Regions from separate parts of the Candidatus Pantoea symbiotica genome, predicted to be linked through region 3. Evidence: predicted binding sites of a transcription regulator. Region 3 holds the regulator's gene; each other region holds the start of a gene.
What was found. The regulator CRP, encoded in region 3, controls carbon source genes, mostly activating them, when cyclic AMP is high. The targets are predictions, from matches to a motif close to ATGTGANNNNNNTCACAT.
Positions count from the first base shown of each region.

Region 1: udp (uridine phosphorylase) is a predicted target of CRP. The motif match lies at 2,508-2,525, and genes of this name have one in related genera.
Region 2: ACXIZX_RS13315 (NupC/NupG family nucleoside CNT transporter) is a predicted target of CRP. The motif match lies at 4,215-4,232, and genes of this name have one in related genera.
Region 4: ACXIZX_RS03210 (CdaR family transcriptional regulator) is a predicted target of CRP. The motif match lies at 3,100-3,117, and genes of this name have one in related genera.

Region 1 is NZ_JBSZHR010000002.1:4,232,067-4,240,087, forward strand. It holds gene metE (5-methyltetrahydropteroyltriglutamate--homocysteine S-methyltransferase) at 1-1,456, shown strand, start outside; gene ACXIZX_RS20335 (dienelactone hydrolase family protein) at 1,498-2,334, opposite strand; gene udp (uridine phosphorylase) at 2,637-3,398, shown strand; gene ACXIZX_RS20345 (tetratricopeptide repeat protein) at 3,498-4,769, shown strand; gene rmuC (DNA recombination protein RmuC) at 4,972-6,483, shown strand; gene ubiE (bifunctional demethylmenaquinone methyltransferase/2-methoxy-6-polyprenyl-1,4-benzoquinol methylase UbiE) at 6,559-7,317, shown strand; gene ubiJ (ubiquinone biosynthesis protein UbiJ) at 7,324-7,929, shown strand; gene ubiB (ubiquinone biosynthesis regulatory protein kinase UbiB) at 7,926-8,021, shown strand, end outside.
Region 2 is NZ_JBSZHR010000002.1:2,733,867-2,741,887, forward strand. It holds gene ACXIZX_RS13295 (alpha-keto acid decarboxylase family protein) at 1-920, opposite strand, end outside; gene mgrA (L-glyceraldehyde 3-phosphate reductase) at 1,135-2,124, shown strand; gene ACXIZX_RS13305 (DUF2502 domain-containing protein) at 2,284-2,640, shown strand; gene ACXIZX_RS13310 (Nramp family divalent metal transporter) at 2,686-3,927, opposite strand; gene ACXIZX_RS13315 (NupC/NupG family nucleoside CNT transporter) at 4,297-5,487, shown strand; gene ACXIZX_RS13320 (LLM class flavin-dependent oxidoreductase) at 5,680-6,768, shown strand; gene ACXIZX_RS13325 (cysteine dioxygenase family protein) at 6,774-7,364, shown strand; gene ACXIZX_RS13330 (rhodanese homology domain-containing protein) at 7,357-8,021, shown strand, end outside.
Region 3 is NZ_JBSZHR010000002.1:3,639,116-3,647,136, forward strand. It holds gene ACXIZX_RS17610 (LysE family translocator) at 1-529, opposite strand, end outside; gene ACXIZX_RS17615 (hydrolase) at 590-1,606, shown strand; gene ACXIZX_RS17620 (YheU family protein) at 1,609-1,827, shown strand; gene ACXIZX_RS17625 (phosphoribulokinase) at 1,889-2,758, shown strand; gene ACXIZX_RS17630 (OsmC family protein) at 2,810-3,214, opposite strand; gene crp (cAMP-activated global transcriptional regulator CRP) at 3,519-4,151, shown strand; gene ACXIZX_RS17640 (YccS/YhfK family putative transporter) at 4,210-6,288, shown strand; gene argD (bifunctional acetylornithine/succinyldiaminopimelate transaminase) at 6,285-7,505, opposite strand; gene ACXIZX_RS17650 (aminodeoxychorismate synthase component II) at 7,593-8,021, opposite strand, start outside.
Region 4 is NZ_JBSZHR010000002.1:572,830-580,850, reverse strand. It holds gene ACXIZX_RS03220 (DUF3461 family protein) at 186-575, shown strand; gene ACXIZX_RS03215 (alginate lyase family protein) at 617-1,846, opposite strand; gene ACXIZX_RS03210 (CdaR family transcriptional regulator) at 1,846-3,003, opposite strand; gene ACXIZX_RS03205 (invasin domain 3-containing protein) at 3,226-8,021, opposite strand, start outside.

The DNA.
Region 1 (8,021 bases), 590 kb from region 3:
CATCAAACAGCTTAATGAGCAGATCCCGGCAGATTGGCTGCTTTCCGTCGGCGTAATCAACGGGCGTAACGTGTGGCGCGCGGATCTCAGCAGCTGGTTTGCACGCCTGCAGCCGCTGGTGGGCCAGCGTCAACAATTGTGGATCGGATCATCTTGCTCGCTGCTGCACAGCCCAATCGATCTCAGCGTGGAAACGCGCCTCGATGAAGAGGTGAAAAGCTGGTTCGCCTTTGCCCTGCAGAAGTGCGCTGAGCTTGCACTGCTGAGTCAGGCGCTGAACAACAACGATGCCGCTTCGCTGGTCGAGTGGAGCGCACCGATTCGTGCGCGTGCCAACTCCACGCGCGTTCACAATGCCGCAGTCGGCGAGCGTCTGGCGAAAATCCAGGCTAAAGATGTTGAACGTACCAGCAACTATACCGAACGTGCCAAAGCGCAGCGTAACCGCTTCAACCTGCCAGCGTGGCCGACCACCACCATCGGTTCATTCCCGCAAACCACCGAAATTCGCGGCCTGCGTCTCGACTTCAAAAAAGGCAACATTGATGGCGGTAATTACCGCTCTGGCATCGCCGAACACATCAAACAGGCGATTGTTGAGCAGGAACGTTTGGGTCTCGACGTGCTGGTGCACGGGGAAGCAGAGCGTAACGACATGGTGGAATACTTCGGCGAGAACCTCGACGGCTTTGTATTCACCCAAAATGGCTGGGTACAGAGCTACGGTTCACGCTGTGTTAAACCGCCGATCATCATCGGCGACGTAAGTCGTCCGCAAGCAATTACCGTTGAGTGGGCGAAGTACGCGCAGTCGCTGACCGACAAGCCGGTGAAAGGCATGCTGACCGGTCCGGTGACGATTCTCTGCTGGTCATTCCCGCGTGAAGATGTGAGTCGCGAAACCATCGCCAAACAGATTGCGCTGGCGCTGCGTGACGAAGTAGAAGATCTGGAAAAAGCCGGTATCGGCATCATTCAGATTGATGAACCGGCACTGCGCGAAGGCCTGCCGCTGCATCAGTCCGATTGGGCGGCGTATCTGACCTGGGCAGTGGATGCATTCCGTCTCAATGCCGCCGTAGCGCAGGATGACACCCAGATTCACACCCACATGTGTTACTGCGAGTTCAATGACATCATGGACTCGATTGCCGCGCTGGATGCGGACGTTATCACCATCGAAACCTCACGTTCCGATATGGATTTGCTGGATACCTTTAAGGAATTCGACTATCCCAACGAAATCGGTCCGGGCGTGTATGACATTCACTCGCCGAACGTGCCGAGCGTGGAGTGGATGGAAGAGTTGCTGCGCAAAGCGGCGCAGAGCATTCCGGAAGCGCGTTTGTGGGTGAATCCGGATTGTGGCCTGAAAACCCGTGGTTGGACGGAAACCCGTCAGGCACTGGCGAATATGGTTAAAGCGGCGCAAAACCTGCGGGGTGAAACGGCTTAGAAGCTGTAAATGAGGTTGGGGCGCATAGGCGCCCCTTTTTATTACGCGTTTGGCGCTACGCCATACTGCGCGAACCACGCCAGCATGCGTTGCCAGCCATCTTTGGCGGAATCGGCGTGATAGCTGGCACGATAATCCGCATTAAAAGCATGTCCGGCATCCGGATATACCACGAACTCTGCTTTGGCATTGGCGGCGTGCAGCGCCTGACGCATCTTATCAATGCTCTCGAGCGGGATGCTCTCATCCTGACCACCGTAAAGACCCAGCACCGGCGCATTTAAATCGACCGCAACATCAATCGGATGCTTCTGCTGCTTCAGCGTCTTCTCACCGTCTAAACGACCATACCACGCCACCGCCGCGCGCACCTGCGGATTGTGCGCGGCAAACAGCCAGCTAATGCGTCCGCCCCAGCAGAAACCGGTAATCGCCAGACGACGGATATCACCATCGTGGCGCGTGGCCCAGTTGGCCACATGATCGAGATCGGACAACACCTGCGAATCCGGCACTTTGCTCACCAGCTCTTTGAACAGCGTGGGAATATCGTTGTAATCGTTGGGATCGCCTTCACGGAAATAGAGTTCGGGAGCGATCGCCAGATAACCTTCCAGCGCCAGACGGCGGCAGACATCGCGGATATGCTCATGCACGCCGAAAATCTCCTGCACCACCAACACCACCGGTAAGGTGCCTTGATACTCTTTTGGTCGGGCATAATAAGCAGGCAGATTTTCGCCCTGGCTTGGAACCGAGGTCTCGCCAGCATGAATTGCGTCGCTGGTAGTGATAATGGTGCTGCTTGCGGTGGGCTGAACGGCGGGTGCAAAGCCGCCGGGTGCCGTTTTTTGTGCCATATTGTCTTCGGTTTTCATTGTTCTCTCCGTGCTAGCAAATGCGCAATCACGTAACTATAGCCTGGCGAAGTGAAGCAAGGCTGGCGTAAGGTGCAGAGGGATTTTTTTCACGTGTGCTGCTTCTCTATTAACATTGCCACCAACACTTACACAGCACCGCTTGTAGCAATTCAGAATTGCACAGCGTTAATGTGTGATGTAAATCACATAATGTTTTTCTGATAATGTAAGTTTCATTATTGATGGTGAATTGAGTCACATATTTATATCGCCTGCTCACGTAGAGTGGCGCGCACATCCCCAATTATCAGGAGTCTGTTATGGCCCAGTCTGACGTTTTCCACCTTGGCATCACCAAAGCTGATTTGAAAGGAGCCACGTTGGCCATCGTGCCTGGCGATCCTGAGCGCGTGAAGAAAATCGCCGCGCTGATGGACAATCCACAGCATCTGGCTTCACACCGTGAATTCACCACCTACCTGGCCGAAGTGGATGGCAAACCGGTTGTGGTGTGCTCGACCGGTATCGGCGGACCTTCAACTTCGATTGCGGTTGAAGAGCTGGCCCAGCTTGGCGTGCGCACCTTCCTGCGCGTTGGCACCACTGGCGCTATCCAGCCGCATATTAATGTGGGCGATGTGCTGGTCACCACCGCATCGGTGCGCCTCGACGGCGCGAGCCTGCACTTTGCGCCAATGGAATTCCCGGCCGTGGCTGATTTCACCTGTACCACCGCGCTGGTGGCAGCCGCAGAAGCGTGCGGCGCGAAAACCCACATCGGTATTACCGCCTCATCTGATACCTTCTATCCAGGCCAGGAACGCTACGACACCTTCTCGGGTCGCGTGGTGAATCGCTTCCAGGGTTCAATGGAAGAGTGGCAGCAAATGGGCGTCCTTAACTATGAGATGGAATCCGCTACACTGTTAACCATGTGCGCCAGTCAGGGACTGCGTGCCGGCATGGTGGCGGGTGTCATCGTGAACCGTACGCAAAAAGAGATCCCGGATGCCGCGACCATGAAACAGACCGAAAGTGATGCGGTGAAAATTGTGGTTGAAGCCGCGCGTCGCTTAATTTAGTGCGCCAGTCAGGGATGAATTCGAGACCAGGCTTATAAGGATTCCAGCTATTTCCTGATTAGAATGCGCGCAATTTCAGCAGCTACTGAGAAATTTCTTATGCGCAAAATGGTTTCTGTCTCACGTCCCAATGTCATGAATAATCCCGCTACTGCACAATCACGTGTTGAAGGTGCAGCAGCGAGATTTCGCCAGGCGATGGCGGCGAATAACTATCCTCTTGCGCGTCAGTGCTGTGAAGAAGTGCTGCGCGTCTTACCCAATCATATGCAGGTGCTGAGCGACTATGCGCTCACCCTGATGCGTGTGGGCGAATACAAAAAATCCTATAAAATTTACCAGAAGATCTATCAGGCTCCGGCCGCGCAGCGCGCGCAGGCGTCGGAAACCTGGCTGGATGGATTAACGGAAGTATGTGGCTGGCTGAATAAAGAGGATGAGGTGGCGCGTTACGGCCTCGAATCACTGCAGAATTCCGATGTGACCTTCAGTAAAGGGGCGAAAGTGGCATTCCCTTCTGACGCGCCGCCACCGATCAACCGCAACAATCCGGCAGAAAATATCATCTCCTTTAGCCTGTATGGCGGTCAGCCACGCTACTGCGAAACCTTGATTAAAAACATCGAAGTGGCGCGCGAGTTCTATCCCGACTGGATATGCCGCATCTATCTTGACGACAGCGTGCCGCAACACGTCTGGCAGCGCCTGAAGCAGCCAAACACCCAACTGGTGGATATGTCGCACGAGAAAACTATCTTCCCAACGCTGTGGCGTTTCCTGGTGATGGACGATGCCAGCGTCAAACGCTATATCGTGCGTGACGCGGATTCATTGTTGTCCGAGCGCGAAGTGGTGGCGGTAGATGCCTGGCTGAACTCGCCGTATTGGTTCCATCATATGCGTGATTACTTCTCGCATACCGAACTGCTGCTGGCGGGCATGTGGGGCGGCTGCCACGGCGTCTTCCACAATGTTGAACAGCAGATGCGTGATTTTATCGCCCAGTATGCCGGTAGCGAGCGCTTCACCGATCAGTACTTCCTCAAAGTGGCGCTGTGGCCAACGGTGCGCGAAAGCATATTGAATCATGACGATATTTTCCGCTTCCACCACGCACAACCATGGCCGGCACATCAGCCAATTCGCTGGCAAACCGACAGTTTCCACGTCGGCAGCAACGCCGGTTTTGCCAGCATGGCGGGCCCAGTTGAAAATGCTGATAACGGTTGGCAGCAGGTTGAGATCACCTATGACGGGAAAAGCTGGACCTATCCGGCCAAAATCCAGGGTGAAACCGAATGGGTGTTGCCGATGCCCTTCTTCCTGATTGATGCGTGGAAAGCGGGCGATCTAACCGTAAAAGCCCTATAAGTAGAAAACGTTTTCCCAAAATAATTCGAGGCGCAGGAAGGCGGCAAGCGAGCGAATCCCCAGGAGCTTACATCAGTAAGTGACTGGGGTGAGAACGTGCAGCCAACGCATCTGCGGCTTGAAGTATGAAGGGAAAAAAATCTGGACATTCATACAGTGCGCCTCTACCTTTTCCCTCAGCGAGACGATCCGCGGGGGGATTATGGATCAGCAACTTATCATTAGCGGCACGCTGGCGCTGGCCGGTTTGGGCATTGGCTGGATCATCGCCCAACTGCGCGCCGGCCATCAGCACGCCAGCTTCACCACCGAGCGACGCCTGCTGGAAGAGGCGCAGCAGCGTCAACAGCAGCAGCTCGAACAGTTACAGCAGCAAATCCAGCAACGCGAACAGGAGATGCGCCAGCTACACGGCGCGCTCAGCGGTGCGCAGGAACGTTTGCAGCAGCTTGACTACTGGCGCGGCGAAAGTGAACAGCTCAGTCGTGAGCTGCGTAATCAGCTGGAAGTAAACAGCGCACAGGAAGCCGAACTGCGTGAAGTGACCATTCGTCTTGAAGAGACACGCTACGGTGCAGAAGAGAAGCAGCGACTGCTGACCAACAGCGAACAGCGTCTCAGCGCGCAGTTTGAAAATCTCGCCAACCGCATCTTTGAAAACAGCGGGCGGCGCGTCGATGAACAGAACCGTCAAAGTCTGAATAGCCTGATTGGCCCACTGCGTGAACAGCTGGATGGTTTCCGCCGTCAAGTGACTGATAGCTTTGGCGTGGAAGCGCGCGAGCGTCACACGCTGACTCACGAAATTCGCCAGTTGCAGCAACTCAACGCGCAGATGGCGCAGGAAGCGGTCAATCTTACTAAGGCGCTGAAAGGCGACAACAAAATTCAGGGCAACTGGGGCGAAGTGGTGTTGGCCCGCGTGCTGGAAGCCTCTGGCTTGCGTGAAGGCTACGAATACCAAACGCAGGTAAGCGTGCAGCTGGAACAGCAGGGCAGGATGCAACCGGATGTGATCGTCCGTTTGCCGCAGGGCAAAGATGTGGTGATTGACGCCAAAATGACGCTGGTTGCCTACGAGCGCTACTTCAACGCCGACGATGAAGCCACGCGTGAGCAGGCGATTCAGGAGCACGTTAACGCCATGCGCGGCCACATTCGCCTGCTGAGCCGTAAAGATTACCAACAATTACCCGGTTTACGCTCTCTGGATTATGTGTTGATGTTTATCCCGGTGGAACCGGCGTTTCTGTTGGCGATTGATCGTCAGCCCGAGCTAATCAGCGAAGCGTTACAGCAGAACATTATGCTGGTCAGTCCCACCACGTTGCTGGTGGCGCTGCGCACTATCAACAATCTCTGGCGTTATGAACACCAAAGCCGCAACGCACAGCGCATCGCCGACCGGGCAACGCGGCTGTACGACAAAATGCGGCTGTTTGTCGATGACATGAGCGGTATCGGCCACAATCTCGACAAAGCGCAGCAAAGTTATCATCAGGCGATGAAAAAGCTGTCTGAAGGGCGCGGCAACCTGATCGCGCAAAGTGAAGCTTTTCGAACGCTTGGCGTGGAGATCAAACGTCCAATTAATCCGCAACTGGTTGAACAAGCGCAGCCGGAAGAGGCGGATGAAGATTGGGCAGACGATCGCACCGAGGATGAAAACGTTGCAGAACCAACAACAGACTCGCTGCGCCGCATCAATGAATAGCACGGTGGTCGCGTGCTCGTGTAGCGCGACTCTGATACACTTCGGCAAGAATTGTTTGTGGAACAGGTAAAACCGATGGCAGATGAATCACAGCAGGAAACTACCCATTTTGGCTTCCAGACCGTCGCGAAAAGCGAAAAGGCCGATAAAGTCGCGGACGTGTTTCACTCCGTCGCGGCAAAATATGACCTGATGAACGATTTGATGTCGTTTGGCATCCATCGTGTCTGGAAGCGTTTTACCATTGACAGCAGCGGCGTGCGCCGCGGTCAGCGCGTGTTGGATCTGGCGGGTGGTACCGGCGATCTGACGGCAAAATTCTCACGTCTGGTGGGCGAAACCGGCCAGGTTGTGCTGGCAGACATCAACAGCTCGATGCTGAAGATGGGCCGCGAAAAGCTGCGTAATCTCGGCGTGTCAGGCAATGTCAGCTATGTGCAGGCGAACGCCGAAGCGTTGCCGTTCCCGGATAACTACTTCGATTGCATCACCATCTCCTTCGGCTTGCGTAACGTGACCGAAAAAGAGAAAGCGCTGGCATCGATGTTCCGCGTACTGAAGCCAGGCGGACGTTTGCTGGTGCTGGAGTTCTCGAAGCCGCTGCTGGAGCCGCTCAGCAAAGCTTACGATACCTATTCATTCCATATTCTGCCGCGTATTGGTCAGATGGTGGCGCAAGATGCTGAAAGCTATCGCTATCTGGCGGAGTCGATTCGTATGCATCCCGATCAGGAAACCCTGAAAGCGATGATGAACGATGCGGGCTTTGAAAATACCACCTACTTCAACATGACTGGCGGTATTGTCGCGCTGCATCGCGGATTTAAATTCTAATCCATCATGACTTTAACTCCTCTCATCACCGGCGGTCTTGAGACCGCCCTGAACCGTGTTCTCTATCGCGATCGCAGCCTGAAAGCCGCGCGCCAGCGTTTGGCGGGCAAGGTATTGATGCTGCGTCTGCAAGAGCTCGATTTTCCTTTGGTGCTGGTGTTTAGCGAATCCCAACTTGATGTGCTGAGTGATTGGCAAGACAACAGCGACTGCACGGTGAGTTTGCGTGTCGGTACCTTGCCGAAATTGCGCGATCGCCAGCAGCTCACCAGCTTGATTCGTAGCGGTGAACTGGAGGTGGACGGCGATTTGCAGGTGGTACAGCAATTCTCCGCGCTGATGGATCTCGCCGAACTGGATCCGGCGGAGTATCTCGCGCCGTGGATTGGCGATATCGCCGCGCAAGGCGTAAGTCAGGCCGCGCAGCAGGCGCTGAAATTCGTGCAGCAGCAGTTCACCCGCCGCCAGGATTATCTTGGTCAGGTGCTGACGGAAGAGTGGCGCGTTGCGCCGGGCGCACTGGAGCTGGCATGGTTTTGCGAGGAAGTGGAAGCGATGGAACGTTCGCTCAATGCGTTTGAAACGCGTTTAGCACAGCTGGAGGCGAAATGACGCTGGGAGAAATTCGGCGCTTATACTTCATCATCAAGATCTTTCTGACTTACGGCCTTGATGAACTGATTCCCCGCATGCGCTTCACGCTG
Region 2 (8,021 bases), 910 kb from region 3:
AACGGCTGCAGATCGATCACACGTTCGGCAGGCAGATTTTGCGTGAAGCCGGCGGTTAAGGTATCGGTAAACCGCACGCCGACGCACAGCGTGACGTCGGTATCTTCGATCGCCTGGCGCACCGCATCGCTGCTGCCTTGCGCGGCGTAAGTGCCGACGTAACCTGGCTGCTGCTCGTTGAGCACGCCTTTGCCCATCAATAAGGTGGCGGCAGGAATCGCGCGCAGCTGGCGCAACGCCTCAAGCTGCGGCTGCAACTGCCAGCGCGCGGCAAGGAAATCCGCCAACAGCGCCACGTGCTGCGCCGGTGCCAGCAAGCGCTCTGCCGCATCGGCAAAGGCTGCAGCAACCTGCTGATGGTTATCTGCGGCTGTGGCTTTTTCCTCTGGCAGCGAAATCTCAGCCGCCGCCACATCCACCGCCAGCAATAAATAGCCGGGACGATGTTGCGTTAGCGCCTCGCTGATAACGCGATCGATCTCCACCACCGCGTTCTCCGCCGTCAGCACCGCAGATGCCACACTCACTTCCTGCGCCATTCGCAGGAAATGACCAAAATCGCCATCACCCAGCGAATGGTGCACGCAATCGCCCTGCTGCTGCGCCTGACTCGCGGGCGCGCCAACGATATGAATCACCGGCACATATTCGGCATAGCTGCCGGCGATGCCGTTGATAGCGCTAAGCTCGCCGACGCCAAACGTGGTCAGCAGTGCCGCCGCGCCGTTGCAGCGCCCGTATCCATCCGCCGCATAGGCCGCATTCAGTTCATTGGCGCAGCCAACCCAGGCAATTTCGGGATGCGCAATCACACTGTCGAGGAATTGCAGGTTGTAATCGCCCGGCACGCCGAACAGATGTCGGATGCCGCTTTGCTGTAATCGGTGCAGTAAATAATCGCCAACGTTGGGGGTTTTCATCGACAACTCCTTGTTAAGGGGATAATCAGGAGTATTAGCGATGTGGCTGAATTGGCGAGATATTCACCATCGTATGGTGCTAATTTGTGGCAAGCATTCGTTACGACGACAGATAATTCTGTAAGTTGCGATCTTCGGCGCGTTTCGCCTTAGTGTAAACGCATACACTGCTATGCTGATGTCACTTTCTCCCCTATTGAGACAGGAACGCTGCATGAGTGCTTTTCCCCATCCCGAACGTTATCAACAGATGCAATACCGTCGCAGTGGCCGTAGCGGCCTGAAGTTACCGGCGATTTCGCTGGGTTTGTGGCATAACTTTGGCGACAGTACCCGCGTCGATAATAGCCGTGAACTGCTGCGCCACGCCTTTGATCGCGGCATCACCCATTTCGATCTCGCCAATAATTACGGTCCGCCGCCGGGATCGGCTGAATCTAACTTTGGTCGCATTCTGCGCGAGGATTTTCAGGGACTGCGCGATGAGCTGGTGATCTCAACCAAAGCAGGTTACACCATGTGGGATGGCCCGTACGGCGATTGGGGTTCACGCAAGTATCTGATTTCCAGTCTCGATCAAAGCCTGAAGCGTATGGGACTCGAGTACGTTGATATCTTCTATCACCATCGTCCCGATCCCGAAACGCCGCTGGAAGAGACCATGCGCGCGCTGGATCAGGTGGTGCGTCAGGGCAAAGCGCTGTATGCCGCCATCTCTAACTATCCGGCAGACAAAGCCGCCGAAGCGATTGCCATTTTGCGCGACCTCGGCACGCCATGCCTAATCCACCAGCCACGTTATTCGATGTTTGAACGTACGCCAGAGCAGGGTTTGCTGGATGTGCTGTGCGACAACGGCGTTGGTTGCATTGCCTTCTCGCCGCTGGCGGGTGGCGTGTTAACCGACCGCTATTTGCAGGGCATTCCGCAAGATTCGCGCATCGCCAGCGGCAGTAAGTTCCTGAATGAAAACCAGTTGACGCAAGAGAAGATGGAAAAAGTGCGTCAGCTGCAGGCGATTGCCCAACAGCGCGGCCAGAAGCTGGCGCAGATGGCGCTGAGCTGGGTGCTGCGCGATGCGCGTGTCACCTCGGTTTTGATTGGCGCCAGCAAAACTGCGCAAATTGATGATGCGGTTGAGATGTTGAGCCAGCCGGTGCTGAGCCAGGACGAGATCGACGCCATCCACAATATCTTAGTGTAAACGTTTACCCGCCCGGCATTTGTCGGGCGTTTTCCGCAGCAGAAAATTCTCATTTCAGATTTCCCTCAGCGTTTTCAGACTGATTCTCAAGGCTTGCCTGGTCCGATGTGGCAAACTAGCGCAACGGTGGCAGTGATAAGCTACTGAAAAGGAGAAGTTATGAAACGTGCCATTTTGTTTGCCGCCTTGCTGGCAACTTTATCCCCGTTGGCTATCAGCACAGCACAAGCCGACAGCGCCACCATCAATTTGGGTCCGGGCGTTACGCTGCATCTCGGCGATCGCGATCGTCACGGTAATTACTGGGACGGCGGTCGCTGGCGTGAACCGCGCTGGTGGAACGATCGTTATCGTTACGATGACCATCGCTGGTGGCGTCATGAAGAGTGGAAACGTCATCGCGCCTATGAACGTGAGCGCGAACGTCGCTGGCATGAACGTGAACGTCGTGACCATTGGCGTCACGATCATCGCCATGATGATCGTCGTGATCACCGCGATCACCATCATCACTAAACAAAAAATCCCGCTAATGAGCGGGATTTTTCTTTTATAGGTCCGTTACCAACCGAGCGCTTCGCCGACCAGTAAGTAGAGATTGAGGGCGATAACCAGCAACACAATCAACCGACCGGCATTCTGCATCAGGCGCGAGTTCACCATCTCATCACCCATCAGTTCCCGGTTGCCGGTAAATGCCAGCAACGGAATTAGCGCCAGCGCGATACCGAAACTCAGCAGCACCTGGCTCATTACCAGAATGCGCGTGGGATCCCAGCCCGCCCAGATGACAATAAACGAGGGCAACATGGTAATAGTGCGGCGGAACCACAGCGGAATGTGGAAACGAATAAAGCCCTGCATCACCACTTGTCCCGCCAGCGTGCCGACCACGGTAGATGAGAGACCGGCAGCCACCAGACTCAAACCAAACACAATCGCCGCCGCTTCACCCAACAGCGGTTGCAGCGTTAAGTAAGCCTGATCGAGATCGACAATGCTGGAGTGACCGCTGAAGTGGAACGCTGCGGCGGCGGTTGCCATCATCGCCAGGTTCACAAAGCCAGCGATGGTCATGGCAATCGCCACATCCAGCTTGGTTGAGCTGTAGCGTTGCGCCTTGCTGCCTTTATTACCGTGCTGCGTCAGCGCCGAGTGCAGATAAATGACATGCGGCATAATGGTGGCGCCTAACACGCCAGCGGCGAGGAAGACCGCATCTGACGTCGGCAACGATGGCAGCGCCATGCCGACTACCAACTCACTGACTTTCGGTTGGGAGAAAAACAGCTCGACAATATAAGCCGCCGCTACGAACAGCAGCAGGCCGCCAATCACCAATTCCAGTGGCTTCTGCCCGCGACTTTGCAGCATCAGAATCAGGTAAGTTGCGATACCGGTTAACACCGCGCCCTGCAGCAGCGAAATGCCGAGTAACAGTTTGAAGCCGAGCGCCGCGCCGATAAATTCAGCGAGATCGGTGGCCATGGCGATGATTTCCGCCTGCACCCAATAGAACCACACCGCCGGACGCGGGAAGCGATCGCGGATGTGTTCTGCAAGATTTTTGCCGGTGGCAATGCCGAGCTTGGCGGACATCAGCTGGATCAGCATCGCCATGACATTGGCCCACACCACCACCCACAACAGCTTGTAGCCGTAGGCGGCGCCTGCCTGAATGTTGGTCGCGAAGTTACCGGGATCGATATAGCCAATCGCCGCAATAAAAGCGGGGCCCAGCAACGCGAGTTTGATCTTTCTGGCTCCGCGAGCGGCGCGCTCAGCGGTGCGGCTTTCTAGCATAGTTTTACCCTGTCTTAACGCTTGTTGACCCGACCAGATTAAGGGTCATTCAAGGCAGATGAAATTTGGTTATAGTTATTGTATTAATAGATGGTGCTATGAAGTATAGCCATTGCTATACATTGCGGTAAAGCCAGTTCTTGCCAAAAATAAGTGCAACGCAAATGACTCTACGCTTGGGTCATTTTATAGACAATGTTTTTGTGGATATTTCTTGTGATGGATTTGTAATGGGGTTGTGAGCGGTCAGACTTATCTGAGAAAAATCGCGATAGCGAATACTTATAATGTGGTTTTGATCTCGTTTTTAAGTAACGCGTTACATAGAATACGCAACAAAATACAACCCTCCTCAAATTTGGAGCCGACATGTCCCATGTTTTGCATTTTATTTTAGCACTAGTGGTGGTAGCGGTGCTGGCCTTGCTGGTCAGCAACGATCGTAAAAGCATCCGTCTTCGTTTTATCGTACAGCTTCTGGTCATCGAATTGTTGTTGGCGTGGTTCTTCCTGAACTCCTCCATCGGTCTCGGCTTCGTGCAGGGCTTCGCTGGTTTCTTTGATCATCTGCTCAAATATGCCGCCGAAGGCACCAACTTCGTGTTTGGCAATATGAGTGAAAAAGGTCTCGCCTTCTTCTTCCTCAACGTGCTTTGCCCAATCATCTTCATCTCTGCGTTGATTGGTATTTTGCAGCACTTCCGCATCTTACCTTGGGTGATTCGCGGTATTGGTACCGTACTGTCAAAAGTAAACGGTATGGGAAAACTGGAATCTTTCAACGCCGTAAGCTCTCTGATTTTGGGACAGTCAGAAAACTTTATCGCCTATAAAGATATCCTCGGCAAAATGTCACAGCGTCGCATGTACACTATGGCAGCGACCGCCATGTCGACGGTTTCCATGTCGATTGTCGGGGCCTACATGACCATGCTGCAGCCAAAATATGTGGTTGCCGCGCTGGTATTGAACATGTTCAGCACCTTTATCGTGCTGTCGCTGATTAACCCGTACCGCGTTGATAGCGAAGAAGATCTGCAATTGCAGGACCTGCACAAAGGCCAGAGCTTCTTCGAGATGCTGGGCGAATACATCCTCGCCGGTTTTAAAGTGGCAATGATTGTCGCTGCGATGCTGATTGGTTTTATTGCCTTGATTACTGGTCTGAACGCGCTGTTCGATCTGATTTTCGGCATCAGCTTCCAGGGCGTGCTGGGTTATGTGTTCTATCCATTTGCGTGGGTGATGGGCGTTCCTTCACACGAAGCGCTGCAAGTGGGCAGCATCATGGCAACCAAACTGGTTTCCAACGAGTTCGTGGCGATGATGGATCTGCAGAAAATCGCCGGTCAGCTGTCACCTCATTCGGAAGGCATTCTCTCTGTGTTCCTCGTCTCCTTTGCTAACTTCTCCTCTATCGGGATTGTGGCGGGTGCGATTAAAGGTCTGCACGAAGAGCAAGGTAACGTGGTTTCACGCTTCGGCCTGAAACTGCTGTACGGTTCAACGCTGGTGAGCGTGCTGTCAGCCGCTATCGCTGGCCTGGTGTTGGCCTTCTGATCAAAGGGGCGAGCTACGGCTCGCCCTTCTCTTCTTATTTATTTCAATCGGTTCTATCCCGCCTCGCCCCGGCGTTTCCCCCGCCATCACCCGCTTCACCGTGAAACGCAAAACCTTTGCACAATATTGAATTTCCGTTCACACCGCCTGCGCCCGTAGTTTTTCTCCATGACGTCACTTCAGGAGAACCGCATGAGCATTCAATTCCTTGGCATGATTGGCCACCGCCTCGCCTCCGAGATTATCCCGGCTAGCGGACCGCTGTTTGATAAAGAGTACATTGCGCGTTTTGCGCGTGCGCACGAAGACGCCGGTTTTGATCGCATTCTGGTGGGCTATTGGTCTGATCAGCCAGATGGCTTTCTGGTCACCGCGCACGCGGCGGCGCACACCTCAACGCTGAAATTTTTGCTGGCGCATCGCCCCGGCTTTGTATCGCCGACGTTAGCGGCGCGCAAACTGGCTTCGCTTGATCACCTCACCGACGGCCGTTTAGCGGTGCACATTATCAGCGGCGGCAGCGATGCCGAGCAACGCCGCGACGGTGACTTCCTCAACAAAGCCGAGCGCTATGCGCGCAGCGATGAGTTTCTCACGGTGTTGAAGCAGAGCCTCGAATCCGTTCAGCCGTACGATCATCAAGGTCAATTTTATCAGGTCGAGCAGGCGTTTTCGGCCATCAAACCGTTGCAGAAAAAACTGCCGGTCTATTTTGGCGGATCGTCGCAGGAAGCGATTGATGTCGCAGCACGGCATGCCGATGTGTTTGCGCTGTGGGGCGAACCGCTGAAAGGCGCGGAGGAGACGGTACGCAACGTGCGCGCTGCTGCTGCCAGACAGGGGCGCGAAATCAACTTCAACATCTCGTTCCGACCGATTCTTGGCAAAACTGAAAAAGAAGCCTGGGAACGCGCGGAACACATCCGCGCCACGGCAGAGAAACAGCTCAACGAAACTGGCTTTGCCTTTGGCAAGGCGAAACCACAAAGCGTTGGCGCACAGCGTTTACTCGCCGCCGCCAATGAAGGCGAACGTCTGGATAAAGTGCTGTGGACCGGCGTCGCAAAACTGGTTCAGGGCGGCTACAACTCCACCGCGCTGGTGGGAACGCCGGAACAAGTCTCCGATGCGCTGCTGGAATATTATCGCCTTGGTATCCATAGCGTGCTGATTCGCGGCTTCGACCCGCTTAACGATGCGGTGGAATATGGCCGTGAGCTGATCCCGCTAACGCGCGAGAAAGTCGATGCGCTCTCCGCTGCCGATAAAAGGAGCGCCTGAATTTGATGAGCCATTATCAGCACCAGCGCCTGCGCGATTTCGTCGCCAATCTGGCTAATCTGCTGGATACAAAGCCTGAGGAAGCCACGGTGTTACAACGTGGCAGCGAGTGGCTTGGCGAGCTGATTCGCCACGACGATTGGCTGGACGACGCCTTTAGCCAACCTCATCCCGAACACTATCAACAATATTTGTTGTATGCCGATGCGCAGCAGCGCTTCTCAGTGGTGAGTTTCGTCTGGGGACCGGGCCAGCAAACGCCGATTCACGACCATCGCGTATGGGGATTGATTGGCATGCTGCGCGGCGCGGAAATTTCACAATCCTGGCAGCCGGGGCCGAAAGGATTGCAGCCGGAAGGCGCGCCCGTTCGACTCGATCCAGGCAGCGTTGAAGCGATATCGCCAACGGTGGGCGATATCCATCGCGTCAGCAACGCCTATGACGACCGCGTCTCCATCAGCATTCACGTTTATGGCGCCAACATTGGCGCGGTCAAACGCGCGGTCTACCGCCAAGACGGCAGCGAAAAAACGTTTATCTCCGGTTACAGCAACCGCTACTTACCGAACATTTGGGACCTTTCACATGACTAAACCGGTTTTCCCTTTACGCCAGGCGGCGGAACTTATTGATGCGCTGCGTCAGCAGCAGGAAGTGGCGATTGTCGATGTGCGCGATGAAGCGCTGTTTGCCACCGCGCATCCGCTGTTTGCGGTGAATATTCCGCTGTCAAAGCTGGAGCTTGAGCTACTGGACCGCATTCCGCAGCGCACCACCGCCATCACGCTGTATGACGGCGGCGAAGGCCTGGCGCAAACCGCTGCCGAGCGCATTGCCGCACTGGGTTACAGCAATGTCGCGCTGCTGGCAGATGATTTGGCTGGCTGGCAAGCGGCGGGCGGCGAACTATTTATCGACGTTAATTCACCCAGCAAATCGTTTGGCGAGCTGGTTGAGCATCACAATCACACGCCCTCTTTGTCAGCGGACGAAGTGCATCAGCTGATTAACAGCGATGCTAACGTGGTGGTGCTGGATGCACGCCGTTTCGATGAATATCAAACCATGAGTATTCCAGGCGCTACCAGCGTGCCGGGCGGTGAGCTGGTGCTGCGCGTGCGTGATATCGCCCCATCGCCGGAGACCACGGTGATTGTCAACTGCGCCGGTCGCACACGCAGCATCATCGGTACGCAATCGCTGGTCAATGCCGGAATTCGCAATCCGGTGTTTGCACTACGCAATGGCAC
Region 3 (8,021 bases):
GGCTTCGCAGCAGACGTCCAATCAGCGAGCCAAAGCCCATCCAGATCACCCCGGAAATCACATTTACCATGAACATGCCGAGGCTGATCGCCAGCACCGAATGCAGATATTCGCTGCCCGCCAGGCTGAAGCTGGCCACCGCACCGAGCGCCATAAGCCAGGCTTTCGGGTTGATTAGCTGCAGCAAGCCGCCTTGCCAGAACGGCATTTGCTTTACCGTCACATCATCGGTTTCCAGCTTTTCATACTCGGCGCTGGCGATTTTCCACGCCAGCCACAGCAGATAAAGGCTACCGGCAATCTTCAGGATCAGATGCAGCGAAGGATAAAGCAGGATGAGACCGCCGATACCAAATGCCACCATCAGCAACATGACTTGCATACCAATCATGATACCAATGAGCAGCGGTATAGTGCGCAGGAAGCCAAAATTAGCACCCGAGGCGGTAAGTAACATATTATTGGGCCCGGGCGTGATGGCCGCGACCCAAAGAAAACCTAACATTGATAAAAAAAGACTCAGTTCCATGTATATTCGGGTGCTCCTCACCCAGTAAAGCGAACAACCCATCGAAGCTATCAGCGACTTATGCATCAGACAAGCCTTTACCCAAGCTATTTTGATCGCCCCAGCGGCGAGCGCTTTAAACCACTGCGCGGATTCAGTAACGCGCATCTACAAACGCTGTTGCCGCGCATTCTGCGCCGCCGCGTCACGTTGCGTCCGCACTGGCAGCGTCTTGACCTGCCGGACGGCGATTTTGTCGATTTAGCGTGGAGTGAAGATCCGGCGCAGGCGCGTCATAAACCGCGCATGGTGATGTTTCACGGCCTGGAAGGCAGCTTTCGCAGCCCGTATGCGCACGGCCTGATGCAGGCGTGTCAGGCGCGCGGCTGGCTGGCGGTGGTGATGCACTTTCGCGGCTGCAGCGGCGAGCCTAATCGCTTAAAGCGCATCTATCACTCCGGTGAAACTGAAGACGCCACCTACTTCCTTAACTGGCTGCAACGCGAATGGGGCAGCGTACCGACCGCCGCTGTCGGCGTTTCGCTGGGCGGCAACATGCTGGCTTGCCTGCTCGGTCAGCAAGGTCACGATGTGCCGATTGATGCCGCCATCGCCATCTCGGCGCCGCTGGCGCTGGAGCCGTGCAGCGGCAAGCTGGACGTTGGCTTCTCGCGCTTCTATCAGCACTATTTGCTGACGCAGCTGAAAAAGAACGCCACGCGCAAACTGCGCGCCTGGCCCGGCACGCTGCCGGTCGATCTCAGCCAGCTACGCGCTTTCCGCCGCTTACGCGAGTTTGATGATGCGATAACCGCACGTGCGCACGGTTTTATCGACGCCAACGACTATTATCAACGAGCCAGCGCGATGCCGCTGCTCACCGGCGTGCGCAAACCGCTGCTGATCATTCATGCGCAAGACGATCCCTTTATGACCGATGCCGTGATCCCGCAACCTGACCAGCTGTCAGCTTCCATTCAGTATCAGCTGACGCAGCAAGGCGGCCACGTCGGCTTTGTCGGCGGCACCTTGCTTAAACCGAAAATGTGGCTGGAACAGCGCGTGCCCGACTGGCTCTCAACCTATCTGGATGTGTAATTGTGATTATTCCCTGGCAAGAACTCGAAGCGGAGACGCTGGAAAACCTGATTGAAACCTTCGTGTTACGCGAAGGCACCGATTACGGCGAGCAGGAACGCAGTTTGCTGCAAAAAGTCGCCGATGTGCGCCGCCAGCTGGAGCGCGGCGACGTAGTGCTGGTGTGGTCGGAACTGCATGAATCGATCAATATTATGCCGAAGGGTGAATTTCGCGGCTAATGCACCCAGCGGCAATTCGTGGTAACAATGCTCATCGCCGGACCTCACAGGGAGCTCTGTTATGTCAGCCAGGCATCCAATCATTGCCGTCACCGGTTCCAGCGGCGCCGGAACCACCACCACCAGCCTCGCCTTCCGCAAGATTTTCCAGCAGCTGAACCTGCATGCGGCGGAACTCGAGGGCGACAGTTTCCATCGCTTCACGCGTCCGGAAATGGACATGGCGATCCGCAAAGCGCGCGATCTCGGTCGCCACATCAGCTACTTCGGCCCGGAAGCCAACGACTTCGGCCTGCTGGAGCAGACGTTTAAACATTACGGCCAAACCGGCCTCGGCGAATCACGTAAATATCTGCACACCTACGATGAAGCGGTGCCGTGGAATCAGGTGCCGGGCACTTTCACGCCGTGGCAGCCGCTGCCGGAAAACACCGATGTGCTGTTTTATGAAGGCTTGCACGGCGGCGTGGTCACGCAGCAGCAAAATGTGGCGGAGCATGTCGATCTGCTGGTTGGCGTGGTGCCGATTGTTAACCTTGAGTGGATTCAGAAGTTGGTGCGTGACACCGGCGAGCGCGGCCATTCACGCGAAGCGGTGATGGATTCGGTGGTACGTTCGATGGAGGATTACATTAACTTCATCACGCCGCAGTTCTCGCGCACCCACATTAACTTCCAGCGCGTGCCGACCGTTGATACCTCAAACCCGTTTGCCGCCCGCGAAATTCCCTCGCTCGACGAAAGCTTCGTGGTGATTCATTTTCGCGGTCTGGAAGGCATCGCGTTCCCCTATCTACTGGCGATGATTCAGGGATCGTTTATTTCCCACATCAATACGCTGGTGGTGCCGGGCGGCAAAATGGGATTGGCGATGGAGCTGATTATGCTGCCGCTGGTTCAGCGACTGATTGAAGGGAAGCGAATTGAGTAGGTTTGGTGCGGGCTGTGAAAAGGGAGGCATGAATGCCTCCCCTACGACCGATTACAACTCGACAACCTCATAGCTGTGGGTAATTTCCACGCCTTTACCCAACATGATCGCCACCGAGCAATATTTTTCCGCCGACAGGTCAACCGCGCGCGCAACCGCTTTATCGCTCAACGCTTTGCCGCTGACAATAAAATGCAGGTTGATGGTGGTAAAAATGCGTGGCGCCTCTTCACGGCGTTCTGAGGTGAGTTTCACTTCGCAATCGGCCACATCGCTGCGCCCTTTTTGCAGGATCGACACCACATCAATGGCGCTACAGCCGCCTGCGGCCATCAGCACCATCTCCATTGGACTTGGCGCTTTATCACCGGAATTACCGTCCATTAATACCTGATGGCCAGATGAGGATTCTCCGAGAAAGGTAAGACCTTCCACCCATTTCACTCGTGCCTGCATTATTCTCTCTCCTGAAGCGGCGGTTTTGCCGCCAGAGTACGCTTTCACCTGACAAACAGCAATCCAGAGTAATCCCCCTTCTGCTGAAGCGAGACAACACAAGACAGCTCGCAAAAGCTGTGCTACAAACAGTGCTGAAAATATTTTCGTCATCACAGACGAAGGCCGGAAGAATCAAAAGCGTAGCTTAAGAGTCCACCCGGAATAATTTTTCCTTTACTGGAAACGCTCGACGATTAAACCGCCTGACAGGGAAAAATGCCCCCTGTATTTTGGGCACGATTACAACAGAGGATAATAGCGAATGGTTCTCGGCAAACCGCAAACAGACCCTACACTCGAATGGTTCCTGTCCCATTGCCATATTCACAAATATCCATCCAAAAGCACGCTCATCCATCAGGGTGAGAAAGCGGAAACGCTGTACTACATCGTAAAAGGTTCCGTAGCGGTACTGATTAAAGATGAAGAAGGCAAAGAGATGATTCTCTCCTACCTCAATCAGGGAGATTTCATCGGCGAACTCGGTCTTTTCGAAGAAGGCCAGGAACGTAGTGCCTGGGTACGTGCGAAGTCTGCCTGCGAAGTGGCTGAAATTTCATACAAAAAATTCCGTCAGCTGATTCAGGTAAACCCGGATATTTTAATGCGACTTTCGTCGCAAATGGCGCGTCGTCTGCAAGTCACATCTGAGAAAGTGGGCAACCTTGCCTTCCTCGATGTAACCGGACGCATCGCGCAAACGCTGCTAAATCTGGCCAAACAGCCAGATGCGATGACTCACCCAGACGGGATGCAAATCAAAATCACCCGCCAGGAGATTGGTCAGATCGTGGGCTGCTCACGCGAAACCGTGGGTCGTATCCTGAAAATGCTGGAAGATCAGAACCTGATCTCCGCACACGGTAAAACCATCGTCGTTTACGGCACCCGCTAATTTCTTCTCACCCACGGCGTGATGGCAACATCGCGCCGTTTCTATTTGCGATGAGCTGATGTGGCGTCGAATCATCTATCATCCCGAAGTTAACTATGCGCTGCGGCAAACGCTGGTGCTGTGCCTGCCTGTGGCTCTCGGCTGGCTGTTTGGCGATCTGCAAAAAGGTCTGCTGTTCTCATTAGTGCCGGCCTGCTGCAACATGGCGGGGCTGGATACGCCGCACAAACGCTTTTTCAAACGCCTGATTGTGGGTGGTTCGCTGTTTGCCACCGGCAGTTTCCTGATGCAAATCCTTACTGCTTACCAGATTCCGTTGCCGCTGATTTTGCTGGCGCTGCCGCTGCTGATTGGCGTGACCGGCGAAATCGGTCCGCTGCATGCGCGCTTGCTGCCCGCAACGCTCATCGCCGCTATCTTTACGCTCAGCTTAGTGGGACGCATGCCGATGTGGGTGCCGCCGTTGCTCTACATTGGCGGCACGCTGTGGTACGGCTTATTCAACTGGTTCTGGTTCTGGCTGTGGAAAGAGCAGCCGATGCGCGAATCGCTTAGCCTGCTGTTCCGCGAACTGGCGGATTATTGCGATGCCAAATACACCTTACTGACGCAGCTGACCGATCCGGAAAAAGCGCTGCCGCCGCTGCTGGCACGTCAGCAAAAGGCGGTCGATCTCATCACCACCTGTTACCAGCAAATGCATATGCTGTCGGCCAGCCGCGATAACAGCCACAAACGCCTGACGCGCGCTTTCCAGGTGGCGCTGGATTTACAGGAACACATCTCGGTGAGTTTGCATCAGCCGGAAGAGGTGCAGAAGCTGGTTGAAGAGAGCCACGCCGAAGCGGTGATTCGCTGGAACGCCAAAATCATCTCGGCGCGGCTGCGCGTGCTGGCGGATGCGATTCTCTACCATCAGCTGCCAGACCGTTTCCACATGGAGAAACAGCTCGGCGCGCTGGAGAAAATTGCGCGCCAGCATCCGGATAATCCGGTCGGTAACTTCTGCCTGTATCACTTCAGCCGCATCGCCCGCGTATTGCGCACGCAGAAGCCGCTCTACACGCGTGACCTGATGGCCGATCGCCAGCGCCGTTTGCCGCTGTTGCCGGCGCTGCGCAGTTATCTGTCATTCAAATCCACCGCGTTACGCACCGCGGCACGCTTCGCCGTAATGCTGATGTTTGGCAGCTCGCTGGCGCTGTTCTTTAACATCCCCAAACCTTACTGGATTCTGATGACCATCATGTTCGTCAGCCAGAACGGTTACAGCGCGACGCGCGTGCGCATCCAGCACCGTGCGCTGGGCACCTTTGCCGGTTTGCTGATCGCCGCCGCCTCATTACGGCTGGCGGTACCGGAATCGATCACGCTGCTGTTTATGCTGGGGATCACGCTGGCGAGTTATCTGATCACGCGGAAATATTACGGCTGGTCGATGATTGGCTTCACCGTCACGGCGGTGTATTCGCTGCAACTGCTGTCGCTCAACGGCGCACAGTTTCTGCTGCCGCGCATGATGGATACCTTGATGGGCTGTTTGATTGCCTTCGCCGGGATGATTTGGCTGTGGCCGCAGTGGCAAAGCGGACTGCTGCGCAAGAACGCGCACGATGCGCTGGAAGCCTATCAGGAAGCGCTGCGAATGCTGTTAGGCCCGGAACAATCGCCGGAGAAACTGGCTTATCAGCGCATGAAGGTTAATCAGGCGCACAACGCGCTGTTCAATTCATTGAACCAGGCATCGAGCGAGCCGGGCTTTAACCTGCAATATCTGAAAGATATGCGCATGTGGGTTACGCACAGTCAGTTCATCGTCGAGCATATTAACGCCATGACGATTCTGGCGCGTGAGCACACCATGTTGACGGCCAAGCTGGCGGAACGTTATCTGCAATCCTGTGAAATCGCGCTGCAGCGTTGTCAGCAGCGGCTGGCGTATGACGGACCGGGCAACGACAGCAATATTCTGGAAGCGCCGGAGAATCTGAATGAAGGGCCGGTGACGATTGTCGAACAGCATGTGAAGCGGATTTTGCAGCATCTCAGCGTGATGCACACCATCTCTTCGCTGGCGTGGAGCCAGCGACCGCATCATGGTCGCTGGCTCAAGGTGTTACGTCCGAAAGCGGATTAAGCAGCCAGCACCTTTTCAATCGCGCTGGCGAAACGCGTCATGCCTTCGGCGATATCGGTAGGTTCAATCACCAGCGAAGGTACAAAACGAATCACGTCGGTACCGGCGGTGAGAATCATCAATCCTTCTGCGGCGGAAGCATTAAGGATGTCACGCGCCTTGCTGGCGAACTGCGGCTTTAGCGCGGCACCAATCAGCAGACCTTTGCCACGAATTTCGCTGAAGATATCGAATTTACTGTCGATGGCTTGCAGCGCTTCAACAAACTGCTGACGACGCGCTTCCACACCTTCCAGCACTTCTGGCGTATTGATGATATCCAGCGCAGTTTCAGCGATGGCACAGGCCAGCGGATTGCCGCCGTAAGTGGTGCCGTGAACGCCCGGCGCCATCACCGAGGCAATTTCGTTGGTGGTCAACATCGCGCTCACCGGGAAACCGCCGCCCAGCGCTTTCGCGCTGGTAATAATATCGGGCTTGATACCGTAATGCTCATACGCAAACAGTTTGCCGCTACGTCCCATGCCGCTCTGCACTTCATCCAGCACCAGCAGCGCATTGTGTTCATCGCACAGCGCGCGCAGACCTTGCATAAATTCTGGCGTGGCCGGCATCACGCCGCCTTCGCCCTGAATCGGCTCGACCACGATGGCGCAGGTGTGATCATCAATCACCGCTTTCACCGCATCGAGATCGTTGAACGGCACATGCACGATATCCGCCGGTTTTGGACCGAAGCCATCGGAGTATTTCGGCTGGCCGCCAACCGACACGGTGAACAGCGTGCGGCCGTGGAAGGCGTTATGGAAGGCGATGATTTTGCTTTTGAACGGGCTGTGTTTTTTGCAGGCATAATAACGCGCCAGCTTGAATGCTGCTTCGTTGGCTTCCGCGCCGGAGTTACCGAAAAACACCCGATCGGCAAAGGTCGCGGCAATCAATTTACTCGCCAGACGCAGCGCCGGTTCGTTGGTGAACACGTTGCTGGTGTGCCACAAGGTTTCGCCCTGCGCTTTCAGCGTTTCTACCAGCGCCGGATGACAATGGCCCAATGCAGTCACCGCGATACCGCCAGAGAAATCGATATACTCTTTGCCCTGCTGATCCCACACTCGGCTGCCTTTACCTTTTACCGGCACAAACTGCGCAGGTGCATAAACAGGCAAAATAACGTTATCGAACGTTTCCCGGGTTACCGCTAGTTTTTCCGCTGCCATTGACGACCTCATCGGGTTATTTGTTGAGCTGATGTGAAAATATAATCACAAAATATGCATAAAAAATCACACGAAGGCAAACATAAGTTACGCGTTGAGGAAATTAGCCAGCAGCTGATGCCCTTGCTCACTGAGGATGCTTTCCGGATGGAACTGCACGCCTTCCAACGACAAAGTGCGATGGCGGAAACCCATGATCTCATCCGGCTGGCCGTCGCGCAGGGTCCACGCGGTGACTTCAAACTCAGCAGGCAGCGTATCGCGCGCCACAATCAATGAGTGATAGCGCGTCACGGTAAGCGGATTATTCAGATCGCGAAACACACCTTGATTAGTGTGCTGGATCAGCGAGGTTTTGCCATGCATCACCTGCCGCGCGCGCACCACTTGCGCACCGTAAGCTTGCGCAATCGCCTGATGCCCAAGGCAAACGCCGAGGATCGGCACGCGTCCGGCGAAATGGCGAATCGCCGCGAGCGAGATGCCAGACTGATCCGGCGTACACGGGCCCGGCGA
Region 4 (8,021 bases), 3.1 Mb from region 3:
TTTATTTTTCAAACAGTTCATAATCCGCGCCAAGTTAACTCCGGTCGCGCACTGTTCATCCCGGTTTTTGTGTCTACAGTTGATTAAGTATGCCGTAAGCGTTCCGGTTGCCGCGTTTCTGCTGCATCCCGAATGATGATGATAGTCCTGCGCGCTCACCCACTCTTAGATGGAATATAAACGCTATGTACGACAACCTGAAAAGCTTAGGTATCAGCTCTCCTGAAGACATCGACCGTTACAGCCTGCGTCAGGAAGCTAACAACGACATTCTTAAAATTTACTTCCGCAAAGACAAAGGTGAATTCTTCGCTAAAAGCGTGAAATTCAAATATCCACGTCAGCGCAAAACCGTAGTCGCCGATCACACCAGCCAGGGTTACAAAGAAGTGCAGGAAATCAGCCCGAACCTGCGTTACGTGATCGATGAGCTGGACCAGATTTGCCAGCGCGACCAGGTTGAAGTGGATCTGAAGCGTAAAATTCTGGCGGATCTGCGCCATCTGGAAAGCGTGGTCTCTAACAAGATCGCTGAGATCGAATCAGACCTCGACCAGCTGACCCGCAATAAATAATTGTTCGCTTATGCTAACAGGCCAGCTAATGCTGGCCTTTTTTATGGCTGCTGATAAGGCAGTGAAAGCAGCCAGGTATCGCGCTGTGCCTGCATCACCGCCCCGCTGCTTTGATCTTTCCATTGCGTCTGCCTGATCCACTGCTGATAACGCGGCTGCTGCAAACTGTTATCAGCCATTGAAAGCAGCGGAATGATGCGCTGGCTCACCCGATCGCGGTTCTTCCACGGCCAGACTTTACTGGCATCGCTGTACGGCGCCATCATGTCCACCGCAGCCAGCAACGTGCCGCTTTGCTGTTGGCTGCTATGCCATAAATCACCCAATCCCGCTTTACCGGCCAACTGCGCCAATGCAGTAAGCGCCTGCAGATTGAAGTAGCTGTAATGGAAGGATCGCGTGCGCGCTAACTCGGCGGGCTGGCTGCCATCGGCACGGATTTGCAGCGCAATTTTACTGCGCGCCAATTCCACCATCGCTTTAACCGTCTCACGATCGCCCAGATACCAGGCAATGCCCGCCACCTGCGTGCAATACCAACTGCCATGATTATTCGCCGCCGCCGCTTCTTGTAGCGCTAAAGGATTGTGCCGCAGCCATTGCAGATACTCGCTAAACCAAAAATGCATCGCCTGCTGATCGGCTGGCTGCCAACCGGGCGCACTACGCAGCAAAGTCAGCGCATCCACCACGCGCGTGGCAAAGTAGCGTCCATCCAGCACGCCATCATGGCGGCCTGCGGATCGGCCCGGAATGCCTTGTGCAAAGTTTAGATTCGGATGCATGCGGCTGGCGGGATCGATAAACCAGTGGCGCATCATCGCTAGCGCTTTATCGGCATAACGTTGATCGCCAGAGAAATACCAGGCCAGCGTCAGTGCCTGAAAATCAGCAGTAAAGCGCGCCAGCCGCACACCATCACTTTGTTCATTCTTACTGGCGGGATTCACTTCACCGTCGCGACGCTGCCACGGCAAGCCGTCGGCGCTGCTGTCGTCCGGCCACCAATAGGCGCTCAGGCTTAAATAATCCTGCTTCGAGCCGCTCGGCGGCAGCAAACCTTTATCGGTGACGCTGGGATTGGGGTGTTTCAGCGCGTTATCCGCCTGCTGCTTTAACTGATGCCAGGCATCGATCGTGGGCGGCGCAGCTTGATGATGTGCTAGCTGCTGCTTAATCCGCTGAAGATCGTTTAAAGAGAGGAAAGCCGGATCGTTAGCCACACTTAGCACGCTATACAGCCACAGCAGCGTAATCCACAGGTTCCTCATTAACTTTGCTCATCCAGTTGTAGCGCTACATACAGCAGCAAACGATCGTCGAAGTTGCCCAGATCGAGACCGGTGAGCTCGGAAATACGATTGAGGCGATACTCCAGCGTGTTGCGGTGAATAAACAGCGCGCGCGCCGTAGCGCTGGGTTGCACATTATGGCTAAACCACGCCACCAATGTACGCCGCAGCAAACCATTGTTATCCATGCTTTTCAGCTTCGCCAGCGGGCGCGCCAGTTCGTTGGCCTGCCAGCCGCCGCGTAAACTGTCGAGCAGCACTGGCAGCACCAGATCCTGATAAAAATAGCTGCGCTGTTCCGGCATGCGCTGTTTGCCCACCATCATGGTGGTGCGCGCGGTACGGTACGAACGCGCGATGCTGCCGGGACCAGTAAAGTAGTTGCCGAGCGCGATACGCATCCGCACCTGTCCGCTCTCTTTCATGCGTTGCAGCAGTTGATCCACGCGACGACGATGATCGTCCTGATCGTAGCGGCCATGCGCATTCAGTGCCGGTTTCAGCACCACCATTTCGGTGAGTGAAACAATCGCAATCAGGTTGTCGCGCTCCGGCGTGGTCAGCAGCGTTTGCAACTGCTGAAGCTCGGACATGGCGCTATCGACGCCAAGCTGGCCGCTGTCCACTTCCACCACCGCCACCACGCGCGGCTGATTGAGATCGATGCCGAGCCGCTGCGCCCATTCGCTCAGCGCTGGCGATAAGGTTTCGCTGCGTACCAGATTCAGCACCAGCTCTTCACGCAAGCGGCTGTCCTGCGCCAACATATGCAGCAAACGCGCCTGCTCCAGCATCATTTCAGCGGTCATACACACCAACTCGCCGTAATGACGCAGCGTTGCGGGTTGGCCGGTCAAACCGATTACGCCGACGATGTCGCCATCAATACGCAACGGTAAATTGATGCCGGGACGCACGCCGTGCAGATGTTTTGCCACCGCTTCGTCGATGTCCACCACGCGGCCTTGTGACAGCACCAGCAGCGCGCCTTCGTGCAATTCGCCAATACGTTCACGATCGCCACTGCCGATGATGCGGCCACGCGCATCCATCACGTTGACATTGCTATCAATAATTTGCATGGTGCGGGCAACAATATCCTGAGCCAGTCGCGCATCGAGATGATAGGTGGCCATCAAACACTCCGGAGATAAGGACGAACAGACAGAATACGCATCCGTTAAGGCGCTGACATTGTGCAACTGCACATAGCCGTGAGAAGAATGCATTATTTGTGGCAAGCTTCACATTCTACACATCAACTAACCTGACTTTTTTAAAATGAAAAAAACCGGCCATAAGCCGGTTTTTTCATCTTCATTGGAAATAACGAAATTATCTCCAGAAATAATTAATTTTTATAACTTACAACTCACTTTGTAATATAAATTATCACTATTCGCTGAATATGCCGTTCTCCCCGTACTCATATAAATGTACAAATGCTGTCCCCCAACATCTCGCGTTGATGTACGGTAAACGCTTAATATTGGCCAACCATGTTGCGTATTTATACCACCTGCAGGATAAGCCTGATAAAACTGAGTCATTTGACTTTCAGTCGCTACCGTACACATTGCTGTGGCATCAACATAAGAATAAGTACTCCAGCTCTCATTATTTTCTTCATACTTGCTACTACCCGCCTTCTCTGAAGTTAAATAAGGACGTCGGAAAGTCATACCATTAGCCGTTAACGCATCTGTCATATGTCCCCACATATTGGCCGAAGCAGTATCCGGGCTGGTTATGACATTAAAGATCACATCCTGATTCTCGCTATCACCATTCTCTGATTTGGCCTGCAATGTAGTTTTCACCCCAGTACCAGCAGGATCAGTTACTGCAATCGCCAACTGGCCACTTCCGTTAGTCACCCCCTGATAAGCTGATATTGCACTGCCATTAAGTACCAATTCACCACTGGTAACAGCTGCATTTTGTCGGTTAACCACATTTACTGCCGCAAACGAAATTCTCGTGTTAGGCGCAAGGGTATTGGTGCCTTTGCGTTTCGCGGTAATGGTGAGTTGTATAGTGTCGCCGATATTTTTACGCTGGCTATCAATCGCCCACGTCAAATCAACTGGAACCGGCTTCACCTTCACGCTGCCGGTATAAACATGGAAGCTCGTTCCTCCCAGGTAAACCGAGATATCTACGGTGCCTGCCCAAGTACTGCTCAGGGTCGCACTGTAGGTACCATCACCATTGTCTGTCACGCTGCTCAGTGTGCTGCCTGGTAGGCTAGTGCTGAACGTGATGTTCTGCCCGCTAACCAGGTTACCATTACGATCTTTCAGGCTGAAGGTTAATACTGTGCTTTCAAGGTTGTCGGCCAGAATTTCAGACGGTGCAGCATTCATCGTAGATTGACTTACGTCAGGATTGCCGCTGTCCGCCGTCAGCGTCACCACCGTCGCCGTAGCACCTAACGCCGAGCCGTTCACGTTGGCAGAGATGCTGGCGCTGCCCGCCGTAATACCGGTCAGCTGCGCACTATAACTGCCGTCACCGTGGTCGGTCACCGCGCCAACGGTGCTGCCGCCTAGCGTGCTGCTGAACGTTACCGTCGGCCCGCTTACCGGGTTGCTATTGACGTCCTTCAGGTTCAGGGTAATCAGCGAGGCCGCCGTACCGTTTGCCACTATAGTCGCTGGCGTCGCGCCCAGCGTTGACTTCGACGCATCCAGGTTGCCCGCGTCCGCCGTCAGCGTTACCGCCGCCGCTATCACGCCGAAGGCCGTACCGTTAACGCTCACGCTGATGCTCTCGCTACCCGCCGTGGTTCCCGTCAGCTGCGCGGTGTAACTGCCGTCGCCGTGGTCAGTTACTGCGCTCACGCGGCTGCCGCTGAGCAGAGTGTTAAAGGTCACGTTTAGGCCGCTCACTGGGTTATCGTTTTTGTCCTTCAGGTTCAGGGTAATCGCCGATCCCATCGTGCCGTTTGCCACGATGATCGCTGGGATCGCCGCTAACGCAGATTTACCTGCATCCAGGTTGCCCGCGTCCGCCGTCAGCGTCACCGCCGCTGCCGCCACGCCGTAGGCCGTGCCGTTCACGCTGACGCTGATGATCGCCGCGCCCGCCGCAGTGCCCGTCAGCTGCGCCCTGTAGGTGCCGTCGCCGTTGTCTGTCACCCCGCCCACGCTGCTGCCGCCCAGAGAACTGCTGAACGTCACCGTCTGCCCGCTCACCGGGTTATCGTTGCGGTCCTTCAGGCTCAGGGTAATCACCGACGCCGCCGCGCCGTCCGCCACGATGGTCGCCGGCATTGCCGCTAACGCAGATTTGGCCGCGTCGAGGTTGCCCGCGTCCGCCGTCAGCGTTACTGTCGCCGCCGCTACGCCCAGCGCCGCGCCGCCGACGCTTACGGTGATGCTTTCGCTGCCCGCCGTGGTGCCCATCAGCTGCGCCGTGTAGCTGCCGTCACCGTTGTCGGTCACGGTGCTGACGGTGCTGCCTGCCAGCGTGGTATTAAAGGTGATGTTCTGCCCGCTTACCGGGTTGTCGTTAATGTCCTTCAGGCTCAGCGTAATCTGTGAGGCCGCCGCGCCGTCCGCCACGATGCTCGAAGGCGTCGCCGCCAGCACGGATTTACCCGCGTCCAGGTTGCTGCCGTCGGCAACCAGCGTCACCGCCGCCGTTACGCCAAAGGCCACGCCCGCCACGCTCACGCTGACGTTCGCGTCGCCCGCTTTGATGCCCGTCAGCTGAACCGTGTAGCTGCCGTCACCGTTGTCGGTCACCGCGCTCACGCTGCTGCCCGCAAGGTCGCTGGTGAAGGTTACGCTCTGCCCGCTTACCGGGTTGTCGTTCACGTCCTTCAGGCTCAGGGTGATAACCGACGCCGCCGCGCCGTTGGCGATAATGGTCGCCGGGGCCGTCGCTAACGCCGATTTGCCCGCGTCCAGATTGCCCGCGTCCGCCGTGAAGTTCACCGGCGCGGCCGTCAGCGACGAGCCGTTCAGCGCTGCACTTACCACCACCGCCACCGCTTTAAGGCTGGTCAGGCCGATAGTGGCGCGGCCGTCCTTATCCGTGACGCTGGTCACCCCGCTCAGGCTGCCGCCGTCGGCACTCCAGTTTACGCTCTCGCCCATCACCGGGTTGCCGTGCGCATCCTGCACCTGCGCGTAGTAAATAATGCTGTCGCTGCCGTTCGCCAGCGCCGTGCTGCGGTCGGCGCTCAGGCTGCCGTCAGCCAGCTTCGCGCTCGCGCTATCGGAAACGAACATCGCAGTGGCCTGCGTGCTGCCACCGCCAGTCGTGGTCACCGTTACCGTTACCGCTTCTGCAAAGGTGTTGGTAAACGCCAGGGTCACAAAGCCGTTCTCGTCGCTCACACCGGTCAGGCTGCTTCCCGCCGCCGCCTGCGCCGTGCCGCTCAGAGTAAAGGTCACTGTCACGCCCGCCACCGGGTTGCCGGTGGCATCGGTAACGCGCGCCTGCACCCGGTTGGTCGCCACACCGTCGGCCACCACGCCGTCCTGCAGCAGGAGAAGATCGTCGTCCGCCACCACGCCGTTCGACGCGTCGCTAATCTGCTTCACCGTCACCGGCTGCAGCGCCACGCCGCTCAGCGCCGCGCTCACAGTTATCACTGAAGGACGCGTCCCCGCCGTCAGCTGCAGCGTATACACGCCGTCGCCCTGCTCGGTCACGTCGCCCAGTGTCGCCGGTGCTGCCGGTGCGGGTACAGCTTTCGCACGAGCTGTCGCTACGCCATCGTCCTGCACCGCTGCCGCAAGCTCCGCCGCCAGGCCGGTCGCCGGCGTACCATCTTCGTTCACCAGCGTCACGGTGACCACCGAGGTCGCCGTGCCGTTGGCCAGAATAATCTCTGGTGCGGCGCTTACCGAGCTCAGATCAGTACTCACCGCCGGGCGCGCCACGATTACGCGTGTGGACGCCGTTTTCGAGCCGTTGCCGCGCACGTCGTAGGCCACGCCGCTCAGCGCGTATTCGTTCATCGCGCCCGCGACGTAGGTCGGCAGCACCACCTGATAGCCGCCGCTGCCCAAATCCTCAACCTTACCGCCCGCCGCCAGCAGCGCCGCGTCGTTCCAGACAATTTTGTCCAGCGCGTATTTGCTGGCGAGCTTATAGGCCACTGGCACCGCGCGCCCGCTGACGCCGCTGATCTCCTTCGGCAGCACCAGATCGATCAGCTGCTTTTTACGGTACTCCAGCACGATGTTGTTATTACGTTCGACCAGATCCATGCCGCTACCCGCAAGCGTGCGCTGCAGGCTCACCGCGGCCGGATCGATCTGCGCCGCCAGCGGCTGGCCGATCTGCCAGTTCATCTCCAGGCCGAAACGCGTCTCGTTCTGGCTGCCGCCGCGCTTGTGATCTGCCGAAAGCGACACCAGCGGCACCGGCGTGTAGCTCAGACCGGCGGTAACCGCGCCCGGGTTTTTCTGCCGCTGATCTTTGCCAAACAGCGCGACCTCATTACCGTAATATTTTTCATACATCAGGCGACCGCCGAGCGACGGCCAGGCCGGCAGCCAGGCCTCGGCGCGCAGGTCAAAGCCGTTCGCTGGACGCGCGTCATAATCCTCCACGTCCACGGCGTTTTTCCAGCCGGAAACGCGCCAGTAGCCGTTGCCCGACAGCTTCAGGTAGTCGCGCCACGCCTCAACGCCGGTGCCCACGCGCTTGTGGCCGTGGCTGAAGTTCTGGTCGTAGAAGGCGTTGTAGCCCAGCATCCAGTCACCGGAAAAATGACGCTGGCCGAGGCCGAAGTTACCGGTGAACTGGCCGTCGAGGTTGCGAATGCCGTTCTGGGTAAAGAACAGACGCTCGTCGCTTTTGTACAGCGGCACCAGCAGATCTGCAGCGCCGGTGCGCGGTTTGAAGCGGTCGTCGGTGCCGAGCTCCACGCGCGCGGTGCCGAAGTTCTGCAGCCACTGCTGCGCCTGCGCGCTGGCGGCGGACGTCGCCTGCTGGCTGAAATAGCCAGCGGCGTTGCCCGACTGGTGCGCCTGCGCCAGCCCACTGGCCGCCTGCGCGCCGCTGCTGAGGAAGCGGTCATCCCGCTCAGGCGTTATCGCCGCCTGCACGGTCAGCGCCCAAAACGGCGTCAGCGCCATGCCAACCTGTACGGCAATCTGCGCCAGCACAAAGCGCCGCGTGGCGGCGGAGTGTC